Regions from separate parts of the Pseudomonas sp. SDO5271_S396 genome, predicted to be linked through region 1. Evidence: riboswitches for the same ligand, from Rfam matches in the RefSeq annotation. Region 1 holds a riboswitch; each other region holds the start of a gene.
What was found. Region 1 has a riboswitch for cobalamin ahead of cobW (cobalamin biosynthesis protein CobW). Riboswitches for the same ligand answer to the same signal wherever they lie in the genome.

Region 1 (3,270 bases):
GCATGGTTCTGCACCTGCATCGGGTTGGCCAGACGCAGGCTGGGGTAATCGTCGGGCAACTGCTGGGCCGCTTCGGCCAGCAGCGCCAGGCTGGAGTCGCCACTGCACAGGATCACCAGTTCGGCGGGGGTTTGTCCAAGGTCGGCAATATTGTCGTCCGAGACGAAACCACCGGGCTGGGTCCTGAGCAGGTGCATGGGTCAGACGCTGAGGGCAGCGCGCAGTTGCGCTTCGAGGCCCGCCGCATCCAGTTCCTGACCGATCAGTACCAGGCGCGTCGTGCGGGCTTCATCGGCGCCCCAGGCACGGTCGAAATGCTTGTCGAAACGCGTGCCCACCCCCTGGATCAACAGGCGCATCGGCTTGTTCGGGATGGCCGCGAAGCCCTTGATGCGCAGGATGCCGTGTTGCACCACCAATTGGGTCAGCGCGTCGAGCAGCAACGCTTCGTCGGCTTGCGGCAGGTCGATGGAAATGGAGTCGAACGCGTCGTGATCGTGGTCATGGTCGTCTTCACCTTCGTGGTGATGATCGTGATGGCTGTGACGACCATCGATGTGCTCTTCGGAGCCGGCGCCCAGGCCGATCAGTACGTCCAGCGGCAGACGACCGCTGCTGGCTTCGACGATCTTCACCGCTGGCGGCAGTTCTTCGGCGACTTCCAGGCGTACCCGGGCCAGGTCTTCCGGGTTGATCAGGTCGGTCTTGTTGAGGATCACCAGGTCGGCGCTGGCCAGTTGGTCGGCAAACAGCTCGTGCAGCGGCGATTCGTGGTCCAGGTTCGGGTCCAGTTTGCGCTGGGCATCGACTTGGTCCGGGAAAGCGGCGAAGGTGCCCGCGGCCACGGCCGGGCTGTCGACCACGGTGATCACCGCGTCGACGGTGCAGGCGCTGCGGATTTCCGGCCACTGGAAGGCTTGTACCAAAGGTTTTGGCAGGGCCAGGCCCGAGGTTTCGATGAGGATGTGGTCAAGGTCGCCACGACGGGCTACCAGTTCGCGCATCACCGGGAAAAACTCTTCCTGCACGGTGCAGCACAGGCAACCGTTGGCCAGTTCGAACACCCGGCCAACGGCCTCTTCTTCGGTGCAACCGATGGAGCACTGCTTGAGGATTTCACCGTCGATGCCCAGCTCGCCGAACTCGTTGACGATCACGGCGATGCGACGGCCCTGGGCGTTGTCGAGCATATGGCGCAGCAAGGTGGTTTTGCCCGAGCCGAGGAAACCGGTAACGATGGTGACGGGGAGTTTGGCCAGTGTTTTCATCGGATGCCCTTTGGGGCGGGCATACGGGACGATAGGCCCTGCGACGGCGCGCAGCAGCGGATTTCGTCACCGGATCACCCCGCCCGGTTGAAGTAGAAAATCGGTTGCGAGGCAGGTCTCCTGGCTTGGGGCGTGCGGGTCTTGCGACCGGCGCTGGCTGCGCCTTCCCGCCGTTTTGGCAGTGGCGTGGCAGTCAGTTGAACCCTTCACAGTTGCGGGGGCAGCCGCGGCTTGGACCGCGTTCCCTTCTTAGCTCCGGCCTGGGCTGGAGAACCTCGAGGGTGCAAGGCTACGCAGTGCAGTCGGGATGGTCAATGTCAGCGGGCTTTATTGAAGAACCCACAAGCACACTGCCTGCCGACATTGCAGGCCTGATCATATTGACGCGAATACATGACGTATGAATTTGCAATACTTATCAACCCTGTACATGGAACAATTAAAAGACCCACGCCACATAGGGAAGGCAGCACAAACATTCTGTCTAGTTAAGTCAGCCATAAACTTGACATCTCCTAGACAGTTAGCCATCCAACATATAACAGTTGAGATAAACCTATGTCTACTTCCACCTCTATGCGCACCGACGTCACCCCGCATTTCGCACAACTGAATGAAACCTCACAAACTTCAACCTCACGCCCTCTTGCGGCGTTGGGTGATAAAGAATTGGCGATAAAAGTAATGGAAATGGGCTCTGCGCTCGATCCCTGGGGAAACAACTTCTTCACGATCCATACCGCCTATCAGTGACACAAGGCAAACTGGAGAACGGCCAACCGGCTACCCAAGAACAAATGGACACGATGAAAGAGTTCCTGGCACGCCCTGACCTTTATAACCTTCTCGATCTCATGCCCAATGGTGGCGTCGAAGACGGAAAAATATATCTGGACTCAGTTGCAACATTTGCGGAAGAGATTTCGCAGGTGAGTGATCGTAGGTTGATGGAGTTTGCCAAGCTATTTCATAGCACTTTCGACACCACAGGTAACGGCTATGTCAACTTCAACGAACTAAAAAAAGCCGAAGATCGCGACATTCCCGAACTGGCAAAAAAAGTTGCCCGGGAATTACTCGCACGCCCAGAACTCCTTAAGCAATTGGATATTGGTATCGGCTTCCTCGGGTTCGCAGGCAAGGATGATGAACGCTATGACGTTACCAACCTCGACTATATGATTAAAAACAGTTCCAGGCGGGTTAATTACCTATTCAGGAGTCGAACTGTCTGATCTGTCGGAAGGACGAGGCGTATAACACTTGAGTCATCAACCTCTGGTATTTGACGCGCATTGCTCGCCCATGCTCTCCTACACACCTTGTTTCGGGTGCCCTTCACAGGGTGAAACGGGAAACCGGTACGCCATACCCCTATGGCAAGTCCGGTGCTGCCCCCGCAACGGTAAGCGAGCGAAGCGTCAGATCCACTGTGCATACGCATGGGAAGGCGACACTTTCAAAGGCGAACAGCCCCTCGCAAGCCCGGAGACCGGCCCGAAAAAATCAGATAACAAACCCGCGGTGGGCGGGCGCTGTTCAGAACCCTGCGTGCCTGGCTCGCGGGGTTTTCATGCGCTCGTATCACCCTGAAACCCTGAAGGGACGCGCCATGTCGATCATCAGCAGCACTTCGCACGCCACAGGCAACACCACCACTCTCAGCCAACGCCTGACCGCCGCCATCGGTGCGTCGATCCTCGGCGCGTGCCTGGTGTATTTCGCCGGTTTCTCCCATATCGAAGCGGTACACAACGCTGCTCACGATACTCGCCACAGCGCCGCGTTCCCGTGCCACTGAGACCTGCCGACATGATCAAGCGTATTGCCCAAACCGCAGGCTTCACCGGCCTGCTGGCCGCCCTGCTGCTGACCCTTTTGCAAAGCTTCTGGGTCGCCCCACTGATTCTGCAGGCGGAAACCTACGAAAACGCCCCCGCCGCCACCGAAGTGGCCCATGAGCATGCCGAAGGCGCCGCCGCCCACAGCCATGATGCCGAGG
Region 2 (3,270 bases), on a different contig from region 1:
CACATGCTGCCCGTAGTAGCTGAACGGCCAGCCATAGAATCCGCCATCCTTGACCGAGGTGATGTAGTCCGGCACCAGGTCGCTGCCGATCTCATCGCGCTCGTTCACCGCGGTCCATAGCTTGCCGCTTTGCGGTTCCCAGGCCATGCCGTTGGGGTTGCGCAGGCCGGAGGCGAAGATGCGGTGCTGGCCGCTGGCACGGTCCACTTCCCAGATCGCCGCCCGACCTTGTTCGGCCTCCAGACCGTTTTCGCCGACATTACTGTTGGAGCCCACACTCACATACAGCTTGCTGCCGTCTTTGCTCGCCACCACGTTTTTGGTCCAGTGGTGATTAAGGGTGCCGCCGGGCAGGTCGACGACCTTGGTGCCGGCCTCCTTGATCGAGGTTTCCCCCGGTTGATAAGGGAAACGCAGCAACTGGTCCGAGTCGGCCACGTACAGGTCGTTGCCCACCAGGGTCATGCCGAACGGAGAATTGAGGTTTGCCAGGAACACCGTGCGGGTTTCGGCGATGCCGTCGTGGTCGGCATCGCGCAGCAGTGTGATGCGATTCGGCTTGGCACTCCGGCGCCGGCACTGCCCATGACCTTCTCCATCACCCAGCCGCGAATACCGGTGGCGTCATCCGGCTTGGGCGGCGCATTGGTTTCCGCCACCAGCACATCGCCATTGGGCAGCACGTACAGCCAGCGCGGATGATCCAGGCCCTCGGCAAACGCGCCGACCTGAGTACCGGCGGCGGCTACCGGCTTCGCGCCGGCGGGCCAGCCCACGGCGGGAGCGATGTTGACGGTGGGGATCAATGTCTTGTTCGGCTCCGGTAACGTGGGCGAAGGCCCCGTGCCATCGGAAACCTGCAAGGTAGAGCTTTCGCCACAGGCAGCGAGGCTGCCGGCGAGCATGATCAGCAGCGCGAGTCTTGTTTTATGCATGGTGTTCTCCTGGATGCCTGTAGGAGTAGAGGTACACGGCGGTCCGATGGTTCAAGCGCAGGGCCGGCTTTAATTGACGCTCCACCCCCAACCCACTAACCTTCGCGGCTTGTTTCAGGTGCTCTGTGGCCCATGTGTCGACAGAGTGAAACAGGGAAGCCGGTGAGCGAGCGCATGTGACCACCATGCTGCCGCGAATCCGGCGCTGCCCCCGCAACGGTAAATGAGTCAAGACGGTGCCTTTAGCCACTGTATCGCGTGCGATATGGGAAGGCGCGCCGTCGGCCTGCCTGCTCCGGCAAGCGCCACTCATGAGCCCGGAGACCGGCCTGAAGCATTCAACAGCATCACGGTGGGCGATGCTTGGCTGTCTGCTGTTCCTTTTTCCTGCCCGCCGTTTTTGTCCAGCCCCAACGGAGAGCTGCCATGACTGATTCCCCCGACCGCGACGAGCGCCACCTGGCGCGCATGCTGCGTAAAAAAGCCGTGATCGACGAGCGCATCGCCAATTCCCCGAACGAGTGCGGTTTGCTGCTGGTGTTGACCGGCAATGGCAAAGGCAAGAGCAGTTCGGCATTCGGCATGCTGGCCCGCGCCATGGGCCACGGCATGCAGTGCGGTGTGGTGCAGTTCATCAAGGGGCGTAACAGCACGGGCGAAGAACTGTTCTTCCGGCGCTTTCCGGAGCAGGTGCGTTTCCATGTGATGGGCGAAGGCTTTACCTGGGAGACCCAGGACCGCCAGCGCGATATCGCCGCCGCCGAAGCCGCCTGGGCGGTGTCCCGCGAGCTGCTGCAAGATCCTTCCATTGGCCTGGTGGTGCTGGACGAGCTGAACATCGCCCTCAAGCACGGTTATCTCGATCTCGATCAGGTGCTCAGCGACCTGCAAGCCCGCCCGCCCATGCAGCACGTGGTGGTGACGGGTCGTGGTGCCAAGCCCGAATTGATCGAGATGGGCGACACCGTCACAGAAATGGGCATGCTCAAGCACGCATTCCAGGCCGGTATCAAGGCACAGAAGGGCGTCGAACTTTGAATCAAACCCGTCATTGCCCGGCCGTCCTGATCGCCGCACCGGCGTCCGGCCAGGGCAAAACCACCGTCACCGCCGCGCTGGCCCGTTTGCACCGCAACCTGGGGCGCAAGGTGCGTGTGTTCAAATGCGGCCCGGACTTCCTCGACCCGATGATCCACGAACGCGCCAGCGGTGCGCCGGTGTATCAATTGGACATGTGGATGGTGGGCGAGCAGGAAAGTCGTCGCCTGTTGTGGGAAGCGGCGGGGGAGGCCGACCTGATCCTGATCGAAGGCGTGATGGGCCTGTTCGACGGCACGCCATCCAGCGCCGACCTTGCGCGGCACTTCGGCGTGCCGGTGCTCGGCGTGATCGACGGCACGGCCATGGCCCAGACCTTCGGCGCATTGGCCCTGGGCCTTGCGCGCTACCAGCCGGACTTGCCGTTCGTCGGTGTGTTGGCCAACCGCGTCGGTACCCTGCGCCATGCGCAGTTGCTCGAAGGCAGCCTCACCGAAGGCCTGCGTTGGTATGGCGCGCTGTCCCGCGAGACTGGTATCGAATTGCCCAGTCGCCACTTGGGCCTGGTGCAAGCCAGCGAATTGAATGACCTGGACCTGCGCCTGGACGCCGCCGCCGAGGCGTTGGGCAGCAGTTGCGAAGTCGCGTTGCCGCCGCCGGTGGCCTTTGCCGCGCCGTCTGTGACCGAGATCGAGCCTTTGCTGGACGGTGTGCGTATCGCCGTGGCGCGCGACGAAGCCTTTGCTTTCACTTACGGCGCCAGCCTCGACCTGTTGCGGGCGATGGGCGCCGAGTTGCGCTTTTTCTCGCCGATCCATGATCGCCAATTGCCTGATGCCGACAGCCTCTATCTGCCGGGCGGTTACCCGGAACTGCATCATCAGGCGCTGTCGGAAAACACGCCGATGCTCGACGCCATCCGCGCCCACCATGCCGCCGGTAAACCCCTGCTCGCCGAATGTGGCGGCATGCTCTACCTGCTGGACTCGCTGACCGATGTCGACGGCAATCATGCCGAACTGGTCGGCCTGTTGCAGGGTGATGCGGTGATGCAGAAGAAACTCGCGGCCCTGGCGCTGCAAAATGTCGAATTGCCCGAAGGCACGTTGCGCGGCCACACCTATCACCATTCCCTGACCACCACCGAGTGGCAGCCCATTGCCCGTGGCCTGAGCCCCAATGGCGGGCGCGGTGCCGAAGCGGTCTATCGGCAGGGACGGATGACGGCGTCTTACGTGCACTTTTACTTTCCGTCGAATCCGGTGGCGGTTGCCGCTTTGTTTGCGCCGGATCTTGG
Region 3 (3,270 bases), on a different contig from region 1:
CCGGGCTCGGCGAATGGTACGCCGCCCACGGTCCGGCCATGCTCGCACCGGAACCGACCCTGGTGGACAACGGCAGCGCCCAGATCGAATACCGCCCGCTGGGCCCTGTCCTCGCCGTGATGCCGTGGAACTTCCCGGTCTGGCAGGTGCTGCGCGGCGCCGTGCCGACCATGCTCGCCGGCAACACCTACGTACTCAAACACGCCCCGAATGTGATGGGCAGCGCTTACCTGATCCAGCAAGCGTTCCGCAAAGCCGGCTTCGCGCAAGGTCTGTTCGAAGTGATCAATGTGGCCAACGACGGCGTGTCCAAGGCCATCGCCGACCCACGCATCGCCGCCGTGACCCTCACCGGCAGCGTGCGCGCCGGTGTCGCCATTGGTTCCCAGGCCGGTGCCGCGCTGAAAAAATGCGTGTTGGAACTGGGCGGCTCCGACCCGTTCATCGTGCTCAACGACGCCGACCTCGACGCCGCCGTCCAGGCCGCGCTGATCGGTCGCTTCCAGAACAGCGGCCAGGTCTGCGCCGCCGCCAAGCGCCTGATCATCGAAGCCAGTGTGGCCGAAGCCTTCACCGCCAAGTTCCTCGAAGCCAGCCGCGCACTGGTGATGGGTGATCCGACCTCGGCCACCACCTATATCGGCCCGATGGCCCGCTTCGACCTGCGCGACGAGTTGCATGACCAGGTCCAGGCCACTCTGGAGGAAGGCGCGACCCTGCTGCTGGGCGGCAACAAGGTGCCCGGCGCCGGCAACTACTATGAGCCGACGGTGCTGGCCAACGTCACCGACCAGATGACCTCGTTCAAGCAGGAACTGTTCGGCCCGGTAGCGTCGATCATCACCGCCCGCGACGCCGACCACGCCGTGGCCCTGGCCAACGACAGCGAATTCGGCCTGACCGCCAGCATCTTCACCACCGATGCGGCCAAAGCCCGGCATATCGCCAACCAGCTGGAAACCGGCGGGATCTTCGTCAACGCCTTCAGCGTCTCCGACCCTCGGGTGGCGTTTGGCGGCATCAAGAAAAGCGGGTTCGGCCGCGAGCTGTCGCACTTCGGCGTGCGGGAGTTCTGCAACGCCCAGACGGTGTGGCTGGATCGCAAATAACCCGGCATTGTCCCCAATGCCAGTCAGTTAAGGAACCAAAGGGCGGCCAAGTTCCCCATCGCCTGCCCAATCGACTACCATACCGCGCCGGTTCCCAAACGGGACTAATAGGGAATCCGAAGCGCGGCCCGCCCGCGTCAATCGGAACTGCCCCCGCAACTGTAGCTGCCGAGCCTGCTCCCGAGCGCCACTGGACCTTGTCCGGGAAGGCCGAAGCGTGGTGATGACGCACGAGTCAGGAGACCTGCCGGCCCAAGCTCGATCACTAACCGGCGGGGTGTCCGGGAAGGACATCCTTGCCCTGCCCTTCAGGCGGTCCATGGCTGTATTTCCATTACCGTACCTCCCCAACTCACTGTACGGTTCAAACGGAGATTGCCCCCATGCTGCCACGTGTCACCGCCCTGTTCGCCGGCCTCGGCTTCTGCGCCCTGGCCCAGGCCGCGCCCACCCAGTACCCGTTGACCGTGGAAAACTGCGGCGCACGCGTCACCTTCCAGCAGGCCCCCGCGCGCAGCGTGACCATCGGCCAGGCTGCCACCGAAATGCTCTACGCCCTGGGCGTGGGCGATAAAGTGGTCGGCACTTCGCTGTGGTTCAACAATGTGCTGCCGCAGTTCAAGGCACAGAACGACAGCATCGAGCGCCTGGCCAACAACGAACCGAGCTTCGAGGCCGTGATCGCCAAGCGCCCGCAACTGGTGGCCGCCGAGCTGGAATGGGTGGTAGGCCCGCAAGGCGTGGTCGGTACCCGCGAGCAATTCCACGAGCTGAAGATCCCCACCTACCTGCTGCCCTCCGACTGCGAAGGCAAGGACAACCTGGTGGGCGCCGATGGCACGCGCCTGGAGCCGTTCCGCATCGAGACTATCTATAAAAGCATCAGCCAGCTCGCGCAGATTTTCGACGTGCAGGATCGCGGCCAGCAACTGAACGACGAGCTCAAGGCGCGCCTGGCCAAGTCGGTGGCCACCGCGCAGAGCAAGGGCCTCAAGCAGGCCAGCGCGCTGGTATGGTTCTCCAGCTCGGAAATGGCCAGCGACCCGTACGTGGCCGGACACAAAGGCATTCCGCAATTCATGCTGCAGACCCTCGGTCTGCATAACGTGGTGCAGTCCGATGAAGAGTGGCCCGCCGTCGGCTGGGAAACCCTCGCCAAGGCCAACCCCACCTTCCTCGTGATCGCCCGCATGGACCGCCGCCGCTACCCCGCCGACGACCATGAAAAGAAACTCGCCTTCCTGCGCAGCGACCCGGTCACGCGCAACATGGACGCGGTGAAAAACAACCGCATCATCATCCTCGATGCCCTGGCGCTGCAGGCCAGCATTCGCATGTTCGACGGGCTGGAACAACTGGCCACGGCCATCGACGGCTACGACTTGCCCAAATGATGCGCACCCTACTCGCCCTGGCCCTGCTGCTGGCCGCGGTACTGGCTGGCGTGGCCATCGGCGAAACCGCCATTTCGCCCGACGTCGTGTTTCAGGTACTGGCCAATAAACTGTGGGCCGCCGGCTACGTCCTCGACCCCATCGACGAGGGCGTGGTGTGGAACTACCGCCTGACCCGTGCCCTGGTCGCCGCCGCGTGCGGTGCCGGGCTGGCGACCTGCGGGGTGATTTTGCAATCGCTGCTGCGCAATCCGTTGGCCGACCCGTACCTGCTGGGCATCAGCGCCGGCGCATCCACCGGTGCGGTGCTGGTGGCCTTGATTGGCGTGGGCGGCGGGCTGGTGTCGTTGTCGGCGGGTGCATTTGTCGGCGCCATGGCGGCGTTTGCGCTGGTGATCTTGCTGGCGCGCGCCAGCGGTTCGGCCAGCGGCACCGGCCAGATCATCCTCGCGGGCATCGCCGGCTCGCAATTGTTCAACGCGCTCACCGCGTTCCTGATCACCAAATCCGCCAGTTCCGAACAAGCCCGGGGCATTCTGTTCTGGCTGCTGGGCAACCTCAGCGGGGTACGCTGGCCCTCGGTATGGCTGGCGGTGCCGGTGGCGATTGCAGGGTTGGCGGTGTGCCTGTGGCACCGTCGTGCGCTGGACGCGTTCACCTTCGGCAGCGACTCGGCGGCATCCCTCGGCATTCCGGTGCGCCGTGTGCAGTTTGTGCTGGTGGGTTGTGCGGCGCTGGTGACGGCAGTGATGGTGTCGATTGTCGGC

Region 2: another riboswitch for cobalamin. It lies ahead of cobO (cob(I)yrinic acid a,c-diamide adenosyltransferase); the one in region 1 lies ahead of cobW (cobalamin biosynthesis protein CobW).
Region 3: another riboswitch for cobalamin. It lies ahead of ACW9IN_RS11235 (ABC transporter substrate-binding protein); the one in region 1 lies ahead of cobW (cobalamin biosynthesis protein CobW).

The regions. Positions count from the first base shown of each region.
Region 1 covers NZ_JBSVWB010000062.1:25,367-28,636, reverse strand. Annotated here, with positions in the region: gene cobN (cobaltochelatase subunit CobN) at 1-197, opposite strand, end outside; gene cobW (cobalamin biosynthesis protein CobW) at 201-1,268, opposite strand; cobalamin riboswitch at 1,362-1,561, opposite strand; gene ACW9IN_RS27305 (hypothetical protein) at 1,827-2,021, shown strand; gene ACW9IN_RS27300 (hypothetical protein) at 2,075-2,503, shown strand; cobalamin riboswitch at 2,581-2,783, shown strand; gene ACW9IN_RS27295 (CbtB domain-containing protein) at 2,881-3,069, shown strand; gene ACW9IN_RS27290 (CbtA family protein) at 3,081-3,270, shown strand, end outside.
Region 2 covers NZ_JBSVWB010000013.1:118,813-122,082, reverse strand. Annotated here, with positions in the region: partial or broken gene ACW9IN_RS12310 (PQQ-dependent sugar dehydrogenase) at 1-935, opposite strand, end outside; cobalamin riboswitch at 1,035-1,282, shown strand; gene cobO (cob(I)yrinic acid a,c-diamide adenosyltransferase) at 1,362-1,973, shown strand; gene ACW9IN_RS12300 (cobyrinate a,c-diamide synthase) at 1,970-3,270, shown strand, end outside.
Region 3 covers NZ_JBSVWB010000012.1:7,106-10,375, forward strand. Annotated here, with positions in the region: gene ACW9IN_RS11230 (aldehyde dehydrogenase family protein) at 1-1,109, shown strand, start outside; cobalamin riboswitch at 1,181-1,375, shown strand; gene ACW9IN_RS11235 (ABC transporter substrate-binding protein) at 1,493-2,503, shown strand; gene ACW9IN_RS11240 (FecCD family ABC transporter permease) at 2,500-3,270, shown strand, end outside.